Regions from separate parts of the Paenibacillus sp. Y951 genome, predicted to be linked through region 2. Evidence: a T-box and tRNA genes for the amino acid it is inferred to sense, from the RefSeq annotation. Region 2 holds a T-box; the other holds one or more tRNA genes.
The links. The T-box of region 2 lies ahead of metG (methionine--tRNA ligase). A T-box ahead of a tRNA ligase gene usually reads a tRNA of that ligase, here a tRNA-Met.
Positions count from the first base shown of each region.

Region 1 (11,635 bases), on a different contig from region 2:
AGTAGCTACAGCTGCAGTGATTGGTTACCCGGTTCTTGTAAGACCATCGTATGTACTTGGTGGACGCGCTATGGAAATCGTCTATACTGATGAGGAACTACTTAGCTATATGAAGGTAGCAGTAAAAATCAACCCAGAACATCCAGTGTTGATCGACCGTTATATGCTTGGTAAAGAAGCTGAAGTTGATGCAATCTGTGATGGTGAAACGGTACTTATTCCAGGTATTATGGAGCATGTGGAGCGCGCAGGAGTTCACTCTGGTGACTCGATTGCTGTATATCCGCCGCAATCATTATCTGACGATATTAAGCAACAAATTGTAGACATTACCATTAAAATTTCAAAAGCACTTAAAGTTATTGGACTTGTTAACATCCAGTTTGTTATTCACGAAGAGAAAGTATATGTAATCGAGGTTAACCCACGTTCTTCTCGTACAGTACCATTCTTAAGTAAAGTAACAAATCTGCCGATGGCGAATCTGGCAACTCGTGCAATCTTGAATGAAAGACTTGCTGATCTTGGTTATGTAGATGGTTTATGGCCTGAAGATGATCATGTATCAGTTAAAGTTCCAGTATTCTCATTCGCGAAACTTCGCCGTGTTGACCCTACATTAACGCCTGAGATGAAATCTACAGGTGAAGTAATGGGGCGCGACGTACAATTTGCAAAAGCATTGTACAAAGGACTTATTGGTGCAGGTATGAAAATTCCTAACTCTGGTACAATTCTTGTAACAGTAGCGGATAAAGATAAGCAAGAAACAGTTGAATTAATGCGTGGTTTTGCAAATGTAGGCTACAAATTAATGGCAACTGGTGGTACTGCAGATGCGCTAGAAGCAGCAGGGTTATATGTAGAGCGAGTTAATAAATTAAGTGAAGGTGCTCCAAATATTCTTGACCATATCCGTGAAGGACATGCTCAATTCGTAGTAAATACACTTACGAAGGGCAAAACTCCAGAACGTGACGGCTTCCGTATTCGTCGTGAAGCAGTTGAGAATGGGGTAGTAATTTTGACATCACTTGATACAGTAAGAGCATTACTTACAATGATGCAAACTATTAACTTCACTTCTAGCGCTATGCCAGTATTGCAACAGAAGTAAACCACAAATTTTAGATGATGCTTTTGAAGTAACTATTTGTTACCAGGAAGCATCATCAAGTAGATAACCATAAATTATTATGCTTACGAAGTAACTTTTTGTTACTAAGAAGTATTTTCATGAAGTAAACAAAAAGTTTTAGGACATGCTTACGAAGTAACTTTTTGTTACCAAGAAGTATTTTCATGGAGTAAACAAAAAGTTTTAGGATTATGCTTTCGATGCAATTTTTCGTTGCTCGAAAAATTTTAGGAGGGCAAGGTATGTCACTTACAAAAGCAGAGGCGGCTTCGAAAATTATGGTTGCTCTTGATTATTCAAGTGCAACTGCTGCGGAGCAGTTAATTCAGCAATTGAAAGGAATTCCTTGCTATATGAAAGTGGGCATGCAGCTATACTACGCTGCAGGCCCCACTTTTGTAGAAGGGCTTAAAAATCGCGGCTTCCGTGTATTTTTAGACTTGAAAATGCATGATATTCCTAACACTGTCAAAGGTGGAGCAGCGAGTATTACAGCGCTAGGTGTTGATATGTTCAACGTTCATGCTGCAGGTGGTCGTGCTATGATGGAGGCTGCGCTTGAAGGAGTACATCAGGCCAGTTCTAATAAGCAACGCCCAGCGGTAATCGCAGTTACACAGTTAACTAGTACGAGTCAGCAAGTTATGAATGGTGAGATCGGAATTACTGGTACGGTTGAAGCTGCAGTGCTTTCTTACGCGAAGTTAACGCAATTAGCAGGGCTGGATGGCGTTGTTGCATCACCATCGGAAGTTATTGCGATTAAAAATGCTTGTGGACAAGCATTCCAAACGATTACACCTGGTATTCGTCCATTAGGAGCAGCACTGAATGATCAATCTCGCATTATGACGCCTAGTGAAGCATTACGTCAAGGGACTGACTACATGGTTATCGGTCGTCCGATAACAGCTGCAACTGATCCGCGGTTAGCAATTGAATCTATTATTGAGGAGTTAATCTCATATGAGTAAAGTATCATTGGAACAGCTTGCAAAAGATATTGCTGCATCATTATTAGAAATAAAAGCAGTAGCGCTTCGTCCGAATGAACCATTCACATGGACGTCTGGCATAAAATCGCCTATTTATTGCGATAATCGTCTTACGATGACTTATCCGGAAATTCGTGAAAAAGTAGCAGATGGTTTTGTGACATTAATTAATGAAATGTACCCTGACGCTGAAGTGATTGCTGGTACTTCAACAGCAGGTATTCCGCATGCTGCATGGGTCGCACAAAAAATGAACTTACCAATGGCTTATATTCGTGATAAAGCTAAAGGACATGGTAAGCAAAATCAAATCGAAGGTCGCGTACTACCGGGCCAAAAAGTTGTCGTTATCGAAGATTTGATTTCTACTGGTGGTAGCTCATTGAAAGCAGCACTTGCTGTTCGTGAAGCTGGAGCAGTGCCACTTGCAGTATTGGCTATCTTTACGTATCAGTTCCAATCGGCTATTGATGCGTTTGCGGAAGCAGGGATTCCATTGCAAACCATTTCCAATTATTCTGCATTAATTGAACAAGCTGTTGCCACTGGAGAAATTGCTCAAGATGATGTAGCAGCACTTCAATCATGGAGAGCTAATCCTCAAGCTTACAACAATTAAACGACAGCAATGATGTTTGAACATAAAGGCAGTATATAGTAGACATTATCGTTTCAGCAGTAATGAAATGATAATGTCTATTTTAGTTGATTACATCACAGCAATGAATGTTATAATGATATTTCGACGTTATTAGAAAATTTTCAGAAAATATTTTAAAAGTTGTAACCTTTTCCAACTATTAAACGTCTCTAATATAGAATAAGTGTGAGGGGTGTCATGAGATTATATGAATGAACAGTTACATATTCAAGAAAATGATGTCGAGCCTAGTCACACTCCACTATTACAAGTGCGAGAGATGGAACGGATCTTTCAAGTGGGTGGCAAAGATCTTCATGTGTTAAAGGGACTTAATATGACAGTTGAACGTCAACAGCTTGTCATGTTAAAAGGAAGATCAGGCTCAGGTAAAACGACTTTATTGAACAGTCTTGGCGGATTAGATACGCCAAGCAAAGGGAGTATTGATTTCAATGGTAAACCGTTCGATACGCTAAGTGATAAGGCAAGGACATTAATACGACGCAATGAAATGGGCTTTATTTTTCAAGCGTTTGCCTTAATGCCGTTATTATCTGCTTATGAAAATGTCGAACTTTCTTTGCGGATGGCGAATCGTCCCAAAAAAGAATGGAAAGAGCGCGTTGAAGAATGCTTAACACTTGTTGGACTTGAAAAACGTATGCATCATCGCCCGTATGAATTATCTGGTGGTGAACAACAACGTGTTGCTATAGCAAAATCTATTGCACATCGTCCAATTCTATTACTTGCAGATGAGCCTACTGCTGAATTGGATACTGCGATGTCCGCACAAGTAATGGCGTTATTTCAAAGCATTATTAAGTATGAACAAATTTCGATATGTATGACGACACATGATCCTACAATTTTGGAGGTTGCAGACCATGTTTATGAAATGGTGGATGGCAAATTTATCTCGTAAAGCAAGTATATCAATGGTTATTCTAGCACTATTATTAAGTGGTTGTAGTCTATTACCGAATGAAAAAGAAGAGGAAGTTATACCTAATATTATTCCTCCGAAAATCTCGCAAAAGCCAGAGCATACAGTTGCTACGAAAACATTAGAAACAACGGTAACAGTTATTGGTAAAATTATTTCATTAGAAGAAGAAACGATGTATTTCACTAAAGGTGATCTTAATGTAAAAGATGTGCACGTGAAGACAGGTGATACAGTTACTGCTGGACAAGTCATTGCAGAGCTTGATGTAAGTGAACTGCAAAAAACTTTACGTCTAGATAAACTCGCTTTTCAACGCGATGAACTAGCCATGAAGGAATTACTACGTTCAAGAGATGAGATGGATCAAGCTCAATACGAATCTGAACGTATCGCTTTTGAAGAAAAGAGACAGAAGCTAGCTGATGCGGAAGTAGAAATTGCAAAAGGTGTCATTACAGCACCATTCTCAGGCACGATCGTATCGCTAACTGCAAAAAAAGGCGATCTTATTAAAGCTTATGCTCCGATTGCCATTGTAGCCAATACAACAATGCTTGTTCCAGGCGCGAAATTAACAAAAACAGAGCAAGAAAAAGTTGCTATTGGTATGGAAGCTACGGTTTCTATTAGTAACGGTGGTTCCATTAAAGGAAAAGTGAAACAACTTCCTACTAAATCTACTGATTCTAATAATGGTGGAAACGGATCAGGCGGTGCAGCAGGTGAAATTGATCGTATCGAGGATTATATGATTGTACAGATTGATAAATTACCTGAGGGAGCGGCTCGCGGTCTAACTGCTTCTATTAACGTCATCACTAGTCGTACAGAAAATGCGATTGTCATCCCACCATCTACACTAAGAAGCATAGGTAACCGTACTTATGTTCAAGTAGTTGATGAAAAAGGGCAAAAAAGTGAAGTAGATGTAGAAGTCGGACAGCAGACTGCTACTGAAGTCGAAATTTTACAAGGCTTAAAGCCTGGTCAGAAAGTAGTAGGGAGATAAGATATGGGTGTACCCTTCTTTCGCTTTATTTTCCGTAAAATGTGGAATACTCGTTGGCTAACATTAAGTACTTTGTTAGGACTTATTGTTGCTGTCGCATTTGCCACAAGTATTCCAATGTATGCAGATGGAGCTTTGAAACGCGTCATTGCACAACAATTGAAGGTAGATAGTGAAAGTAAGCCTGCAGGATCTTTAATGATGAAATATCAAGGCGTACCTGCAAATGGCAATAATATGGATGGATTGCTCTCTGTAGAGCAATATATTAAGGATGATATTCCCAAAACGATAGGTTTCCCGTTTGATACCTTCGTGCAACAATATGGAATACGTCCTAGTAATGTGACCCCAGTCTTTCCTGATAAAGTAGATCCGAGTCGCACACGTTCCTTAAATATTCAATCGATGAGTGGTTTACAGGAACATAATGAACTTGTACAAGGACAATGGTTCAGTGACAAGCTTACCGATAAAGGCGTACTGGAAGCGGTTATGATTGAAGAAGGCATGTATCGTAATGATGTGCATGTTGGCGATCTATACTATTATCGTGCTGATAATAGTAAACAAATCGTTGTGCAAATTGTTGGTATTGTATCGCCAACAGACATTTCTGATGCGTACTGGGCTCAAGGGGTAGAATCGCAATTTGGAACACTGTTTGTTAATGAAACGTTGTTTCAAGAAGAACTACTGAAAAAACAAAATAATTTCTTGCAGTCTGCATCTTGGTATTATTCATTTGATCTTTCACAAATTAAAAGTAGTCAAATTAATGAACTGGCTTCTACTTTAAATCGTCTAGATATTGAGTTGTACCAACGACTTAAAGATACGAAAGTAGAGCAATCATTCGCCGAAACATTGAAAGCTTTCCGGGCGCAAAGTAATGAATTACAAACGATGCTATTTACTTTAGCTGCGCCAATGCTAGCAATGGTTATTTATTTCATTATGATGAATGCGAGACAATCGCTAGATAAACAACGCAGTGATATTGCTGTCCTTCGCAGTAGAGGTGCAGGAACAAGACAAATTGTAGGCATGTATGTCGTCGAAAGTATAATGCTTGGTTTGATCGCTCTTGTTATCGGTCCTTTGATTGGTTGGTTTATGTCCAAAAGTATTGGATCAGCAGATGGATTTTTATCCTTTGTCAATCGTAAGTCGATTACGATTGGATTCTCTGTAGAAACGATTATTGCCGGAATTATAGCTGTTGTTGTCGCTTTATTAGCAACAATTATTCCAGCGGTACAGTACGCAAGAGCCTCCATCGTTAGTTACAAACAAGATTTGGCTCGATCTGACAAAAAGCCATTTTGGCAAAAATGGTATTTGGATATTATATTAGTGCTCGTTACAATCTATGGTTGGTATTTGTTCAATGAACGTCAATTACTTACTGTTAATTCAGGCGTATCAAGTGATCAAATGCAAATTCAACCGTTTTTATTCTTTGTACCTGCAATAGCAATTTTTGCGCTTGGATTGCTATGTCTGCGGATTTTCCCGTGGATAATATCACTATGCAATTGGCTAGGTAAAAGGTATTTACCTGTATCATCTTACTTGACGTTAACACAATTATCTCGTTCTTCTAAAGGCTACTATCCATTGATGACATTGCTTATTTTAACGATCGGTTTAGGTGTGTATAATGCTTCGGCTGCTCGTACGATAGACTTGAACTCAACGGAGCGAACGCTGTATAAAAATGGTGCTGATGTTATTGTTCATACGAATTGGGGCGGAATTCCTGAAAAGATTCCTACGAAGAAACCTGATGATGGCAATAACAATGGCGGGAATAATGGTGGTAATAACGGCGGAAACGGTGGAGGCAATGGCGGCGGTGGCGGCAACGGAGGAAATGGTGGAGGTAATGGGAATAATAACCAACCTCAGAAGTTACTCTATACAGAACCACCGTTCGAAGTATTCCGAACTAGTCCTGGCGTAGAAGCCGCTACAAGAGTACTTCAGTCCAAAAATAATATTATTGTATCAGGTAAGACGGTTGGGAAAGGTACAATTATGGGAATTGATAATAAAGATTTCTATGATGTAGCTTGGTTCGGAGACGATTTGTATGATTATGATCCGGCGTATTACTTGTCATACCTTGGATTGGCTGAGCATGGTGCTCTAATACCAGAAAACATTGCTGAAAAATATCAATTGAAGTTAGGCGATCTCATTTCAGTAAGTTTCACAGATGGAACATTAGATTTTACAGTGCAAGGCATCGTTCCATTCTGGCCTAATTTATATCCAGATAGTGAACCGTTCTTAATTGCTAACTTGGACTATATATATGATCAATTACCGCTAATTCCTTATGAAGTATGGGTGAAGATGGAACCGGATGCGCTTGTTGCTCCACTACTTGAAAATCTAGCTGCTAATAAATTAGATGTAGTTACATGGAAAGATGTACGTAATGATCTACTTATTCAATCGAAATTACCGACAAGAGGTGGCGTATTTGGGATTTTAAGTCTTGGATTCCTCGTTACGATTGCGGTTACTCTAGCAGGTTATCTACTATACTGGTTCTTCAATTTGTCGGGTAGGGTCGTTCAATTTGGTGTGTTACGTGCGATGGGGCTATCGAAGTCACAGTTAACTAGCATGTTGCTGATTGAGCAAATATTGACGGCGGGACTTGCAATTGGACTCGGATTTGGTATTGGTAAAGTTGTCAGCTACATCTTCTTACCATTTTTACAATCGGCGGACAACGCCTCGGAAATGGTTCCACCATTCCGTGTTATCTTCCAAGCTAGCGATACGAATCAATTGATGCTAGTCGTGCTTGTGATGATGTCAATTGGTGCTGGGTTCTTACTCCTTCATATCAAAAAGCTTAAAGTACATCAAGCTGTGAAAATGGGAGAGGAGCGATAATTCATGATCTATTGTGAAGGATTAGTAAAAATATATAAAACTGACGATTTGGAAGTTGTCGCTCTACAAGGCTTGAACCTAACCGTTGAGAAGGGTGAATTGATGGCTATTATCGGTAATAGTGGTAGTGGTAAATCAACGCTCTTAAATACGCTAGGTGGCTTAGATCGTCCTTCTGCAGGGCAAGTTAAAGTGGGTCCTTGGGATCTGTTGAAAATGACTGAGGAAGAGCGTGTAAGCTATAAGCGGGATACGGTAGGTTTTATTTGGCAAAACAATGCTCGAAACCTATTGCCGTATTTGACAGCTCTTGAAAACGTTGAAATGCCAATGATGCTTTCTGGAAAGTTGGATCGTACGTATGCGACGCAGCTTCTAGAATGGGTTGGTTTGAAGCACCGGATGCATAATAAATTGCATCAGCTCTCAGGCGGTGAGCAGCAGCGTGTGGCGATTGCGATATCGTTATCTAATCGTCCAGAGCTGCTACTAGCAGATGAGCCTACAGGATCGGTTGACACTGCGACATCTGATATGATTATGAATATTTTTCGTAGGCTGAATAAGGAGATCGGTGTCACGATCGTTATCGTTACCCATGATATGACCTTAGCCAGTCAAGTTGACCGCGTTGTTGCGATTAGAGACGGCTTAACGAGTACGGAATTTGTGAAGCATAACCCAGAGATCGGCTCGCATGGTGAAGGCTTTGTATCGTTATCAGCGCATACCTCACAAAATGAGCATGTTGCTTATGTGGTTGTTGATAAAGTTGGTCGTCTTCAAGTTCCAAAAGAATATTTGAAGGCAATGGATATTAAAGATAAAGTATTAATGGAGTTTGATGGTGAGAAGATTACGATTAGATCACCGCAGATTCAGCTAAAGGAAGAATAAAGAGTAATCCCCTTATCGTCGACGATGTGTAGAAAGTTCGATACTTGGAACTTAACATTGTTAGCGATAAGGGGATTTTTTCTTATTTTGTTACATTAATTTATTAATTGGAATGATTTTGTGTGAAATGGGTAATCTATCGTTATCTTTGGCTAATGCTTTCGAAGTAACTTTTCGTTACTAGGAAGTCTATCAAGGAGTTACGAAAAGTTTTGGGAGGTAACAATAGATGTGGATATATTGGATTAGATTATATGAATCAAAGTTTCAAGCAAGTTGTGTTGTACAGAGAATGGAAAGTGATTATTGGATGTATGGTCTTGATTGTCCTCAGGAAATAGAAATATTCAAATCGTTAAAGGGAAGATATGGAGTGAAATATTTATTGAATAATTCAAGGGGATTAATATAGTACATAGGTATAAAGCAGTGTAAACCTATTAATACTGGTAATTTTTATGAATAAAAGTTGTGAAAATAAAAAATAAATAAAAATATTAAAAAATGCTTGACGTAATATGTTTGAATGTTGTATATTAATACATGTCGCCGTTGCGATAACGTTTGAAATAGCAATGACGCGGGGTGGAGCAGTTGGCAGCTCGTCGGGCTCATAACCCGAAGGTCACAGGTTCAAGTCCTGTCCCCGCAACCAACCTTTGGACATAATGAGTTATCATTATATTATTAAGGGCCCTTAGTTCAGCTGGTTAGAGCAGTCGGCTCATAACCGATTTGTCGGGGGTTCGAGTCCCTCAGGGCCCACCATTAGCTACATACCCTTGCCGGGGTGGCGGAACTGGCAGACGCACAGGACTTAAAATCCTGCGGTAGGTGACTACCGTACCGGTTCGATTCCGGTTCTCGGCACCATTATTTCCTAGGTTGACTGATTGTTCAATTGAATATTGTATACATAGTACTACGCCGGGGTGGCGGAACTGGCAGACGCACAGGACTTAAAATCCTGCGGTAGGTGACTACCGTACCGGTTCGATTCCGGTTCTCGGCACCATTTGATTTATTAGATTCACTCTATTATGTAGCAAATTCATTGAATAATCCAACCCCCTTCAAGCTAAGCTTGAAGGGGGTTTTTTGTTGTTTCGATGTTTTAGATTCAAGGGCATGGATTAGAAATGAATTATTCCTTGTAGAGTGGCATTCAATAGAGGTAAATGAATTTTTCAAGAATCCTTACATTGTTGTAAATAATGGTACACAATTTTTAGAAGTAGAAATGACTAAGTCTTTTGCATTAGAGTTTATTATTAATAACGATCCAGGAACAATGGTTATTGAAAATGCTGACACAATTGTGAAAAGATATGAGTTGAAAGATCTTACTGATCAATTTACAGCAACAACAAAATATAAAATTACTCCTGGAGGATTGTTATCTTCTCATGAAGTAACAGTAGTTATTGGCAATGATATTGATAATACGAAAGCTCAATTGATTAGTGCTATTGCAGCAGCAGAGACGCTAACGGATCGCTCAACGGCGTTTGAGTCAGCGATTGCAAATGCAGAAGCTGCTAATACATATATTACTAAGTTAGCGACAATGCAAACTACTTTGACAGCTTTGCAAGCTGCAATTCATGAGCATAACAATCCTACAGCACCTGAGCCTTAACAAAAGCGGCGATCGAACGCGCTGTATCATTAAAACTTGTAAATGGTTATAGTGATGGTTCATTCAAGCCGAATCAAGAAGTTAATTGTGCTGAGTTCACAGCTATTCTAGTTCGCGCAATGAAACTTGAAGCTGCAAAAGGTGAAGTGAAATATAATGATGCAGATAAAATTCAAGGATGGGCTAAAGAGTATATTCAGCAAGCGGTAGAGGCGGGTATACTAACAGGCTATAACGATAACACATTCCGTCCAACTGGTGACATTACACGTACAGAAGCGGCAGTAATGATTGTTAAAGCATTGGGTCTAGAGCTTGTATCAGAGGATGAGTTAACTTTCGCCGATGCTTCTAACATTCCTGCTTATGCAAGAGCTTATGTTGCTACAGCAGTTAAGTATGGTTTGGTGGTAGGATACAGCAATAATACATTTGGTCCTGATAAAGTAGCTACTCGTGCGGATGCTATTACGTTAGCACTTCGTGTGCTTGATTACTAGGTAAGCCATAAATAATGGAGTTGAGCGTATTTTAAGTGATGCACTCAAACAAAAAAACTTGACGTCATGTTGGCGTCAAGTTTTTTGTATGCAGAATTTAATACTATCTAGGAATGATGGCGACGATTTTTTTTCGCAATTACAAGTAATCTTTGGCCAGGTCTAAGGCGCACAACTAAAGTCTTTTTGTGTTTCATCAAGAACACCACCTTATATCAAGATAAACTAATGTATGTAAGTTTATTTAATTTGCCCTAGACAGATATAGTGATTTGAAATTAAATGTGCTTTATAGATTACTTGCTTTGAAATGTTTTATGTCCAATAATAAAATGAAAATATCCGTCGGCAAAGCTACGCTGTTCGTTAATTCAGCAGAAACAGCCGCCACGGAGAAAAAAGAACAGCAAGGCACGCTAGCGAAATTTAAAAATAAATCTTATTAAAGCTGAAAAGGTCAACATAGGCATGAGCAAAGCACAAGTTGAACTATCATGGGGACATCCTTCCGATACTTCTAAGTTAACTTCAAACAATATTTCAGTTGAAGTATGGAGGTACGGAACACAGTATGTCAGCTTTACGAACGGAATTGTAAAATCTATCTACACATTGTAATGGTATAGCGTGCTCATATGACAAAACAGCGTTCTGCGCCGATTAAACTAACTGAATGGTTTACTGCTTTTCTGACACCTATCGTAACCAAGGATATATTGAAACCCGTCCAATGAGTGCCACGTAATGGGATACAGGATGTAACCAATCAAACTATTACTAATTTCTGCAAGAAACTTAATATCCTGTGCTTCAAACAAGCCCTAAGTGGTATAATATGAATTGAAAGGTGGTGTTGTCCATGAGTGTGAACCGTGAAGAATTAAAACGCTTGATTGACAAAATCACAGATCAAGATGCAGCAGAAGTACATGATTTTATTGGAAATCTAAAA
Region 1 covers NZ_JBXCIY010000003.1:267,418-279,052, forward strand. The annotation lists gene carB (carbamoyl-phosphate synthase large subunit) at 1-1,117, shown strand, start outside; gene pyrF (orotidine-5'-phosphate decarboxylase) at 1,381-2,112, shown strand; gene pyrE (orotate phosphoribosyltransferase) at 2,105-2,752, shown strand; gene AC1TPB_RS06235 (ABC transporter ATP-binding protein) at 2,982-3,701, shown strand; gene AC1TPB_RS06240 (efflux RND transporter periplasmic adaptor subunit) at 3,664-4,734, shown strand; gene AC1TPB_RS06245 (ABC transporter permease) at 4,738-7,647, shown strand; gene AC1TPB_RS06250 (ABC transporter ATP-binding protein) at 7,651-8,544, shown strand; gene AC1TPB_RS06255 (hypothetical protein) at 8,774-8,956, shown strand; tRNA gene AC1TPB_RS06260 (tRNA-Met) at 9,124-9,199, shown strand; tRNA gene AC1TPB_RS06265 (tRNA-Ile) at 9,236-9,312, shown strand; tRNA gene AC1TPB_RS06270 (tRNA-Leu) at 9,329-9,417, shown strand; tRNA gene AC1TPB_RS06275 (tRNA-Leu) at 9,471-9,559, shown strand; gene AC1TPB_RS06280 (hypothetical protein) at 9,521-10,183, shown strand; partial or broken gene AC1TPB_RS06285 (S-layer homology domain-containing protein) at 10,195-10,269, shown strand; gene AC1TPB_RS06290 (S-layer homology domain-containing protein) at 10,303-10,683, shown strand; gene AC1TPB_RS06295 (DUF2281 domain-containing protein) at 11,543-11,635, shown strand, end outside.
Region 1: it has a tRNA-Met gene. The T-box ahead of metG (methionine--tRNA ligase) is inferred to sense a tRNA for this amino acid. The anticodon was not compared.

Region 2 (11,635 bases):
CTCTTTTGAGACAGTGGTCACTTAACATAAAAATTAAAAAAGGGAAAGCCATCGGCTCCCCCCAAAAAAACTTCTACTTTCTAATGTGTTCAAAAATCATTTTCCAATGACCTTCGAACAACCTTTTTCCACTCTATTATTCTTCATTATCCAGCTTAGCTCTTAGCTGCTTATATTGTTCCATACGAGCAGGGTCTCTGCGGAAATATTCTACTAGAGTCTCGATACAAGTAATCGAATCAGAGCTCAAATGATGTTCAATACCTTCAACATCAGCATATATATTTTCTTCTTTCACACCAATCGTCTTTAGAAATTCCTCAAGTAATTCATGGCGTTCCATCAAGCGTTTGCCCATTTTTTTACCTTTGGGTGTAAGGATCAATCCACGATATTTTTCATAGATTAAATAATTATCTTTATCTAGCTTTTGAATCATTTTCGTTACAGAAGACGGATGTACAGACAAACCTTCCGCAATATCTGAGACTCTAGCATATCCCTTTTCTTCCATTAGCTTATAAATTCTTTCCAAGTAGTCTTCCATGCTCGGAGTCGGCATTGAAGAACCCCCTTACATTACTTCATCACCAGTTTAGCCTTGGTGTCACTCGTACTATGATACACTTTTTCATAGGAAGCCTGCAACCTTTTGTAGATTACTTAGTCCAGTTTAGAACTTCAGCCAATCTGGTGTAATGATATTAAGCCATATTGTAATCTCGGTCATCTGATCAGTAAATAACAGAATACCCATTAAAATCATCACAGCGCCACCGATTTTCATTACTAAATTTGAATATTTCAATATCCACCTAGATGATCCTAAGAAAAATGCTAATATAAAGAATGGAACTGCAAAACCAAGGGAATACGCAGTAGTTAGCTTGAACCATGTTCCTGGCTCTGCTGCCGCTAATAATATAATCGAAGCCAATGCTGGTCCAATACAAGGTGACCATCCTGCTGAAAAGCCTATTCCGAATATAAATGAGCTAATGTAGCTGCTTTTTTTAGGTATAAGGTTCATGCGCGTATCTTTCATTAATAATTGTGGTTGGAATATACCAACTAGTAAAAGTCCCATTACAATAATCAAAACTGCTGAAACTTGGCGAATGATATCCTTATATTCGGCGAAAAATTCACTAAATGCATTCGCACCGTAGCCTAGTGCGTAATATACCATACTAAAGCCAAGTATAAAAAAGAATGTGTGGCTCATCATTAGCCATCTCTTTTTAGATCCCATCTCATTTTCTTTCAGTCCTGCGACTGAAATACCCGTTATGTAGGATAAATACGATGGATACAATGGCAAACAACAAGGAGAAATAAATGATATAAACCCTACACCAAACGCTACCCAAATCGAAATTTCACTCACTTCTAGTCACCTCTTCTGCTTATAATCTACTTCTTAACAATAAATTTTTACCTAGCAAAATTAATAATAAGAAGGCAATTAATACAAGAACAATGGTACCTCCTGCTGCCAGATTCCATATACCAGCAACTAATAAACCGATAATTACTGCGAGCTCACCGATTAATACAACGATAAATATACTTTGTCGGAAGCTTCGAGCAAGTAGTAAACTACATGCAGCAGGAATCGTTAATAAAGCTGAAACAAGTAATCCTCCGACAATTTTAATAGAAACACTTATAACTAATGCAGTCATTACGCTAATAAGTATATTATAAAAACTTACAGGGACACCACTAACTGATGCAGCTTCCTCATCAAATGTAAGTAGAAACAATCCATGCATATGCTTACCGATTATGAATAGCACAACAACCGTTACACCAAATATCAACCATAGGTCACTCGAATTTAATGTATAGATGAAGCCGAATAAGAAGCTATTAGGGTCCATATTCAAGTCGCGACCTAGTGTAAAGAAGATCGATGCTAACGCGATTCCCCCAGACATAATAATGGCAAGTGACAATTCTGCATACGACTTATATGATTTTCTAAGTTTCTCAATCGCAAATGAAGCTATTAGTGCAAAGATCAATCCGAATAGAATCGGAGACTTCCCAATAACAAATCCTAACGCCACCCCAGCAATAGCTGCATGAGACAATGTATCGCCAATCATCGATAAGCGACGCAATACTAGAAATATTCCCATCAATGGAGCCGTTATACCGATTAGTATTCCCCCAATTAGTGCACGTTGGAAAAATCCACTCATCAAAATATCCAATCTATTTTCCTTCTTTCTTACTTTCCAATTGAGTGCGCAAATGCCGCAAGCTATGAGCTAGATTTTGCTCCACACAGTCTTGAGTTTCATGAGAATGACGCACATAGAAATTCAGCTTGCCTGAGCTTGCTGCTGGTTTCTCTCCAAGATATCCTTTGATCATATCCATATCGTGAGACACCATTAAGAACGTCATATTATGATGCTGATGCATATGCTTGATCATATGGAAGAAACTCTCTTGTGTCTCTGCATCGATCCCAACCGTCGGCTCATCGAGAATTAATAATGAAGGAGTGTTAATAAGTGCGCGTGCTAGAAATACACGTTGCTGCTGTCCACCTGATAATTGACCGATTTTTTTATCCGCCAAATCCTCTACGCCCATTGCCATCAGAGCATCATCACATTTTATGTAATCTTCCTTCGAATTTCTCCCAAACCATTTACGCTTTCCAACTAGTCCTGAAAGTACTACTTCGCGAACAGTAGCAGGGAACAAAGGATTGAGCGAATTTTTTTGCGGTACATAACCGATTTTCTCCCACGCCTTGAACTGTGAAAGCGGCTGACCAAATAATTTCACTTCGCCAGATGTTGGTTTTAACAAGCCAACAATCATGCGCAGCGTCGTTGTTTTACCCGCTCCATTCGTTCCGATTAAGCCAATGAAATCTCGCTCTTTCACACTAAAGCTAACATCTTTCAATATTTCCCGTTGCTGATAGGAGAACGATACCGAATCAACTGTAATAACATCACGGTGGCATGTAGCATCTATTTGTGTAGCCATCATTTCCTCCTAAAACTTTTTGTTTAACTGTAAGACAGCAAAACGGAGCTTATTAAGCTCCGCAACCAATCCAATACTACTATTGTAATGCTTGAACTAAATTTTGCAAGTTCAGCTCCATTAAACTAATGTAATCTTCGCCAGCCTTTTCTTGCCTTGTCGTTAGTCCTTCTAAAGAATATAGTACCATAGTATCAACTTTTGCTTCGGATGCAAGCATTTTCGCTAAATTATCCGAGACTAGTTCTTCAAAGAAAATATATTTCACACCGTTCGCCTTAACTGTCTTAGTAATTTCAAGAATATCTTGTGCTCTTGGTTCTGCATTAGGACTAAGGCCCATAATTGATATTTGCTCTAAATTATAATCGCGTGCAACATAGCCGAATGACTGATGTGATACAACAATTATACGTTTTGTAAGATTAGATAACGCTTCGGTATATTGTTGATCAATAGTTGTTAGTTTTTCCACAATAATATTATAGTTTTCTTCATACTGTGCGGCGTGGTCTGGATCAACCTTCACTAGACTTGCTTTAATATTACTCGCAAGAATTAATGCCGATTTGGGTGACACCCATGTATGTGGATCAGTCGTGTGGCTATGAGTATGTCCTTCATCTTCAGTGGTTTCTTCCTGATGGTCGTGTGCTTCTTCGGATGCAGCATCATGCTCGTGCTCGTGCTCGTGCTCGTGCGCTTCTTCTGTTGTAGCGTCATGCTCATGGTCATGTGATTCTTCTGTCGTAGCATCGTGCTCAGCTTCCTCGTCAGCTGTATCTATCAACGTCATGCCTGCACTAACTTCTTTTACAGTAACTCCACTATCAGATTCCAGCCCTTGCTGAAAATTTTCAATCCATGTTTCAAGTCCTGCTCCGTGATAAAGTAGAAGATCTGCATTGGAAGCTGTAATAAGATCTTTACTCTTAGGTGTCCAATCATGTGGTTCTACACCCGTTGCAATGAGATTAGTAACATCTACATGCTCTCCACCAATTTCTTTCGTTAAGTAATAAATAGGATAAAAGCTAGTTACCACTTGAATTTGTGAGGGATCCTTACTTGCATTCGTTGATCCTATATCATTACCACAACCAGTAATTACTACAACCATTGCGATAATAATAAGTGCGCTTAGACGCTTGCTCATTACTTTAATCATATTATAATCTCCTATAAATGCGTTTTTTAATAGTAATCGTTACTATTACGCTTTTCATTATAGTAGTTCAATAGAATAGTGTCAACTGTTTCATTCAGAGCAAAAAAAGAGCTGTTTATTGCCATCATTAGCAACAAACAGCTCTTTCATACACTTTATTATTTCACAATTGCACCATTAGGCATACTGTCTGGTACCGTTGTTAACGTCAGTTGATCATCTACAGAAGCTGCAAGGATCATTCCTTGAGATAGTTCTCCGCGCAATTTCACCGGCTTCAAGTTCGTTACACAAATAACTTTTTTGCCAACAAGATCTTCTGGTTTATAAAACTTAGCAATACCGGATACGACTTGTCGTTGCTCGTAACCTAGATCAAGCTGCAACTTCAACAATTTATCCGCTTTCGGTACAGGTTCCGCTTGAATGACCTGAGCAACACGTAATTCTACTTTAGCGAAATCTTCAATTCCGATCTCTTCTTTACTATCTGCAGGTTTTTCAATAGCAGGTGTAGGTTCAACAGTAGCACTGCCGCCCTTCATAGAGCTAGTAATGAATGTTACTTCCTCTTCAAGATCAAGACGAGGGAAAATAGGATCAGCTTTCTCTACTTTCGTACCTGCTGGGATTTTATTATAAATGGCAATGCTATCCCAAGCAGTTAATTCACCTTCAACAACTCCAAGCTGCTGCCACATTTGACGCGGTGCATGTGTTAAGAATGGCTGGATCATAATGCTAATCGAACGAAGAGATTCCGCTAGATGACCCATAACGGAAGCTAGCTTAGTAGCTTCTGCCGGATCTTTCGCCAATGCCCATGGTTGAGTCTCATCGATATATTTATTCGTGCGACTTACAAATTTCCAGATCGCAGTTAGCGCCACAGAGAACTCCATTTTATCCATTGCTTCCTCTACTTGCTTCAGCGTAGATAGCGCATAGCTTTCAAGTTCTTCATCAAATGTAGAAGTCACACCAAAGTCTGTTGGAATATTTCCTGCGAAATATTTATCGATCATCGCAATGGTACGATTCAACAGATTACCTAGATCGTTAGCAAGATCGAAGTTAATACGTTCGATAAAGTTATTCGGTGTAAATTCACCATCAGAACCGAATGGCACTTCACGTAGCAAGTAATAACGAAGTGCATCTAGACCATAACGATCGATAAGGACAACAGGATCAATAACTGTCCCTTTAGATTTTGACATTTTACCTTCCTTCGTCAATAACCAACCATGTGCAAATACCTTTTTCGGCAGCGGTAAATCTAATGCCATTAACATAATCGGCCAGTAAATCGTATGGAAACGTACAATTTCTTTCCCAACAAGATGCACATCTGCAGCCCAGTATTTCTCAAACATATCTTTTTTCGTATCATCACCATAACCGATAGCTGTAATATAGTTGGACAAAGCATCAATCCATACATAGATCACATGCTTTGGATCTCCTGGAACTTTAATACCCCAATCGAATGATGTACGCGATACGGCAAGATCTTCTAGACCAGGCTTAATAAAGTTGTTGATCATTTCATTACGACGTGATTCTGGCTGAATGAACGTTGGATGATCTTCATAATATTTCAGTAAACGATCTGCATATTTGCTCATACGGAAGAAATAGCTTTCTTCTTTCAGTAATTCAACGGGACGACTACAATCAGGACAGTTTCCGTTAACTAATTTATTTTCTAAGAAATAAGACTCACATGGTGTACAGTACCAGCCTTCATATGATCCTTTGTAAATATCATCTTGATCGAGTAATTTCTTGAATAACTTTTCAACAACGACTTTATGACGCTCTTCTGTTGTACGAATAAAATCATCATTGGAAATTTCTAGCTTAGCCCATAACTGTTGAATACCATGAACAATTTCATCAACAAATTCAATCGGAGTTTTACCACTTTTCAAAGCGTTTCGTTCGATTTTTTGACCATGCTCATCTGTACCCGTCAAATACCATACATCATAGCCACGTAGACGTTTATAACGTGCTGTAGCGTCTCCCGCTACTGTTGTGTAGGCATGACCGATATGTAACTTATCACTCGGATAGTAAATTGGTGTTGTGATGTAGAAGCTGTTGTTGCTGGACATTGGATCATCTCCTAAATTTAATATATTGTAGTTCAAAAAGTAGGCATATTCGCCACCGAATACGCTACGACAGCGTTACCTCGTGATCACAGTCAGCGATTTTGAACTGCCTCTAATACCGAAAAAAACGCAAAAAACTCTCGTCCAACATGGGACGAGAGCTAATACTCACGTGGTACCACCCAAATTCCAAGACTTGCAAAAATTGCGCTCGTCTTGCTTCTTAGATTGCCAACTGGCAATATCTTTATCGCAGACATACGCCTCGCCCTCACGTTATCCGCTCGAACAAGGAGCCTCCAAGACCATATTCCAACACCTTCAGCATGTCGGCTTCCACCAAGCGCCGTACTCTCTACAAAGGAAGGGTATTGTACTCATCTCTTCACTGGCTATTACTGTATAGGTAGTTCAAAAAGCGGACTTTGATAACGATGTGTAGCTATCGTAGCTTACTCGACATCGAATATGAAGGGAATTTTGGAAAGTACGGTTCGCGTGTACCAATTACGTACACTTGCGCTTCCATCTTTCAAAAATTAACTCCATCTTCTCGGTTCTGAAAGTCCGCTTTTTGAACCTTTATTGAAATAGGCAGTTCAAAAAAACTAACTTTCATTAAATGATATATCTCTAATATAAAAAATGTAGACGCCAATGTCAAGTGACGCTATCTGTTCTTCGGTTTAGGTTCAGGAACATAATCGATTCCACCTTGATGAAACGGGTGGCATTTACTAATACGCTTAATCATTAACCATGTCCCTTTGAACGGACCATGCTTTTCAATCGCTTCAAGACCATAGGCTGAGCACGTCGGATGAAATCGGCAAGTCGGTGGCTTATGTGGCGAGATGAATAAGCGGTAAAATTTAATAGGAGCCTTAACGATTGATTTCATAACATGACCGAAACTCATTATTATTCGCCGCCTTGAATTTGCTCTTCCTCAGCACAAGCCTTACAATGACCGAATACTTCGAATTTATGCCTTATCACTTTAAAATCAGTCGGAACATCTGTTTGATCCATTGGACAAAATTTAATCGGATATGTTTTTCCGCAGCCAAGACAAATCATATGATGGTGATGATCATGCGCACGACAATGAATTTTGAACTTCACGCCTTCTTCGAACATCACTTGTTCTAATACACCTAGCTCCTCCATAACGCGAAGGTTTCGATAGACCGTATCAAAGCTAAGTCCTGTATACGTTTTCCCCATATGATCGTATACATCTTTCGGAGACAAGTAGCTTACCGATTCTGAGAATAGCTTCGCTAATGTTTTACGCTGATCTGTTACTCGTAAACCTCTAGCTGACATAAGCGTAACGATTTCATCAAATGTTTGCATCAATTGACCTCCCAACAACTATATTATTATCATGTATTGAGAAAAGCCCCCTTGTACAAAGAGAGCTTCGTATTCTACCCGTTATAATACATATCTGCAACAAAGGCACCACTCATACCTACGAAAAACACTGCTGTTAATCCCCATAACAAATTACGTATCAATGTCAACTGTCGAATCTTGGTCTCCGGCGCTCGCCCTAGACGAGCCATCGAGACAGATCGGTGAAGAAATAACGTCGTAATAAGCGAAGCGACGAACAATAGATTAACACCGAACCATATGACTTGCCAATACATGCTGACACCTCCAGTTGCTATAAGTACCAAATATTAAGAATAATCATTAGCACAATAAAACTAACTAGAGCACCGGCAAAATTGTACCAACCCAAACGGAATCTTTGTTGAAACATTTGTAAAATCCCAAAGCTCAACAATCCAAAAATAAGTAAAATAAAAATAATGGCAATTATAAATAAATCCGCAGAAACATCGCTTACATTTACTACTGACACGGTGGACACTCCTTCACGATCTAATCGTAATCATTAGACATTATACTAGATCGCGAGATTATTAGCTAGTTTGTTATAGAATGTCGATAAAATTTTATTGGTCTTGGTCGTTTCGCCAATCGAATAATTAGCTGATCTTCTTCAATTTTTGCTTTACACACTCTAGATTTCACTAATTTTGGCAGCTTAATCAATTCAATATGCTGATCTGGTAACCCTTCTATTTTCACAAAGTCTTCCCTAACAAAGAGTATGATTTCATCTTGATCATATCCTATCGGAAGTTGATAAATCACTTCAAGCGACTCTTTTCCTTCTTTTATCTGATAGCTAGCTTTCGGTCTTTGCTCATGTTTATTGACTGGAGTACCCGTTGCTTGCTTAATCTGATTAATCCAATTATCGACCACTGGAATTTCCCTTAGGCTCTCCAGATTTTTGGGGAAATTAGCATTGCTAAACCACTTCTCGAAATCATCCCAATTTTTCAATAATCCCACCTCATCTATTTCATGTATAGATTAGCTTATGCACCAGCTAACAAGTAGGCTACTCGTTATTAACTGATCAAGGACTTTTTCGACGTCGAATAAACTACGAAGTCGATCATCGTTATCAAAGTCTGATTTTTGCACTACCTCTTCAAATCAAAGTTCAAAAAGCGGGCTTTCAGAACCGAGAAGATGGAGCGTTACTTGTGAAAGGCGGAAGCGCCAGTGTACGTTATTGGTACACGCGGCCCGGACTTCCCAAGTTCTCTTCATATTCGATGTCGAATATGCTACGTCAGCATATTCTTCGTTATCAAAGCTCGCTTTTTGAACTTCCCCTACAAGGAACGCTTAGGCTTATGATGCATAAACTACAATAAACAGTGAAGTAGGTGAGTTCATGCCATCAATCGTTGGCTTTGTAAATGTAGTTAGTAACGGCTCTAGTGGAATCGTACAGTTCGGTGATGCTGTTCAAGTATCACCTTCTAGCTCTTCCAAAACCTATGCTGGCGCTGGTTCTTTCTTAACAGGTAGTTTAGCAAATTCTAATACGGGACTAAGTGCTACCAATTCATTAGATAATGATCTTGTAGACAATGTCAGCGGAGTATTGTGATCGCTATGTTAACGGTACAGCAACAAATTAACATTCATAGTATTCATATTGAGACGCTTTCGAATAGCTCCGTTTTTCAAATTGGTACTTCAGGAGCTATTTCTGCTATTTCTCATGTATCTACACAATCATTACCTTCAACAACAGGACCTGATGGAATGTCTCCCATGGATCAATTCACACCTTTTCTTGTCCCACTTCCCAATCCAACATAATAACAATTCAATTATAGAAGGGCTGGATCTACGATGTATAATTCTGAATCTTCGTCATCTTCGCAGTTGAACCCATGGCAACAATGGGCGTTCCGTATCGAACAACGACTGCAAGAACAACAAGATACGATTGATACATTACAAGCAACAATATCCCAACTTGAGCAACAACTAGCAGTTCAAAAACAAATTCCTAGCTCTAATACCCCTCCAATTTTTCATGTTGATAAAATTGAATATCATTTTGATCAATTAAAAGTAGAAACATTAGAAGGTTCCTTACAAATTGGTATGTCAACAGCAAGTGCCAGTCAATTACCGACAATGATAGAAGAGTTAGCTATGAAACAGAAAAATGTTCATAGTAATTCAACACATCCCAATTCCAAGGCAAAATTTGTGGAAGGTAATACCGCTCATGATCTTTCCAAACCAATGAAAACATCCGTGCATAATAGCATTCCTTCGGCAAATAATACCCCTCCAACTGAAAATTCATCGAACTTCCCCGTCGGTTTTGAGCAGCATTTGAGTGATCAATTACGCACTTATCTTCACGAACAAGGAGTAGGCTATATTCGCAAGATGAGTTCACGATTGGACATCCCAATTAATGACGATCATATCACCCAAATCATTATTGATCTAGAAAAGCAAATTGAGGCTCGAATTCATCATTACGTAGCTGATGAGGCACCCTCTTTGAATCGAATTGCTCCCTCTTCTGATCAAGAGCTACAACATGAATGGGAAAAGATAGAAAGATCGGTAAGTGAACGTACATGGCATGATATAGAGACTGCAATTAGGCACTATTTACAAGAGAACGCTGTACGATAGGAGATTACCAATGAAAATTATTATTCAAGAGCAACATCTGCATGTGGACCAAGTTAATGTCATCGCTAACTCAAGTTGTTCAAATATCCAAGTTGGGGATAACGACCAAGTTGTACTTTATTCCACTATCGAAACACCACCAGATGGCTGTCAAATTGGCCCCTTTAATTCTGCTTCAAAGCCTGCACTATGTCCATCTGGTAAAATAATCCAATTACCTCAGCCTTCCATAAGTAAGGGAAAATATCGTTATGAGTCATAATACGCTTTCTAGTGTCACCAACTTAAATGTTATTAGTAACTCCTCAAGCTCGATCATTCAAGTGGGTGATCGCGACAATACTTCGATGATCAGTAGAAGTATCGTTGTATTACAAGACGTAACAAGGAATACGGGAGATGAGCCTGATTTTAATCAATATCAATTATTTTGTAAGCCATCTCCCAATCTAAAGCGACTTCTCTACCCTAGCAAAATCGTTGAACGAGCATCTGATATGGAGCAACCATTGGATCTTAACGCCATACCAGATATCACCATCGGCCGACTGAAAGTAATATCTAACTCTGACTCGTCGAATATCCAGATAGGTAATGGCGAGCAAATGTATTCCGAGTACCGCTCAAAAAGCTTTGAGCAGCACTTCGTTGCCCAACCACACAAAAAAGAGTATCCTTTCTCACCTTAACGGTTAAGAAAGGATACCTTTTTGTCATTCGTGAATTGAACCCTGAATAGTAGACACTATAAAAAAAGTGTACTATTCGGGGTTCAGTTCATCATTAATTCGGTACCGTCTGTTAAAAATATTGTTATTACTGAATAACTATATTTTTACTTACTATACGATTTGGTTTAATTGCTTGTATTTTGCAGCGTATTTACATACCGACTGAACAACCGTAGCATGTGACCATGTTAACGGCGCTACCGATAATGGTGTACCGTCAAAAGGGTTCAATTGCTCTGCTAACAGCCCACTTGATAAAGTATGCTGGGCAACCCACTCCAATGTACGTCTTGGGCTTTCAAGGTCGGCAATCGTTTTCGCTGACGCAATCTCAAAGTTAGCTACCCATAATGTGCAAATGATCCATGGATTACCTGGTATACGTTCAATATCACCGGATTGTTGGAAATAATAGTCGTTCACATAACGAGCAATTCCGCCTACTTCTGTTTTCACTTGTAGTCCTTGCTTAATCGATAGCATCGTCTTTTGCACACGATAATCATCGACAGGCAACACACCAAAATCCAAAATACCAAACATACTACTTTCAAGCGTCATAT
Region 2 covers NZ_JBXCIY010000001.1:277,290-288,924, reverse strand. The annotation lists gene mntR (transcriptional regulator MntR) at 137-562, opposite strand; gene AC1TPB_RS01495 (cytochrome c biogenesis CcdA family protein) at 674-1,387, opposite strand; gene AC1TPB_RS01490 (metal ABC transporter permease) at 1,407-2,219, opposite strand; gene AC1TPB_RS01485 (metal ABC transporter ATP-binding protein) at 2,221-3,012, opposite strand; gene AC1TPB_RS01480 (metal ABC transporter solute-binding protein, Zn/Mn family) at 3,092-4,180, opposite strand; gene metG (methionine--tRNA ligase) at 4,339-6,300, opposite strand; T-box leader at 6,448-6,698, opposite strand; gene yidD (membrane protein insertion efficiency factor YidD) at 6,971-7,201, opposite strand; gene AC1TPB_RS01465 (Fur family transcriptional regulator) at 7,222-7,659, opposite strand; gene AC1TPB_RS01460 (hypothetical protein) at 7,734-7,958, opposite strand; gene AC1TPB_RS01455 (hypothetical protein) at 7,976-8,176, opposite strand; gene AC1TPB_RS01450 (hypothetical protein) at 8,242-8,667, opposite strand; gene AC1TPB_RS01445 (hypothetical protein) at 8,874-9,047, shown strand; gene AC1TPB_RS01440 (spore germination protein) at 9,068-9,286, shown strand; gene AC1TPB_RS01435 (spore germination protein GerPB) at 9,292-9,501, shown strand; gene gerPC (spore germination protein GerPC) at 9,535-10,341, shown strand; gene AC1TPB_RS01425 (hypothetical protein) at 10,352-10,603, shown strand; gene AC1TPB_RS01420 (spore germination protein GerPE) at 10,593-11,030, shown strand; gene AC1TPB_RS01415 (glycoside hydrolase family 15 protein) at 11,184-11,635, opposite strand, start outside.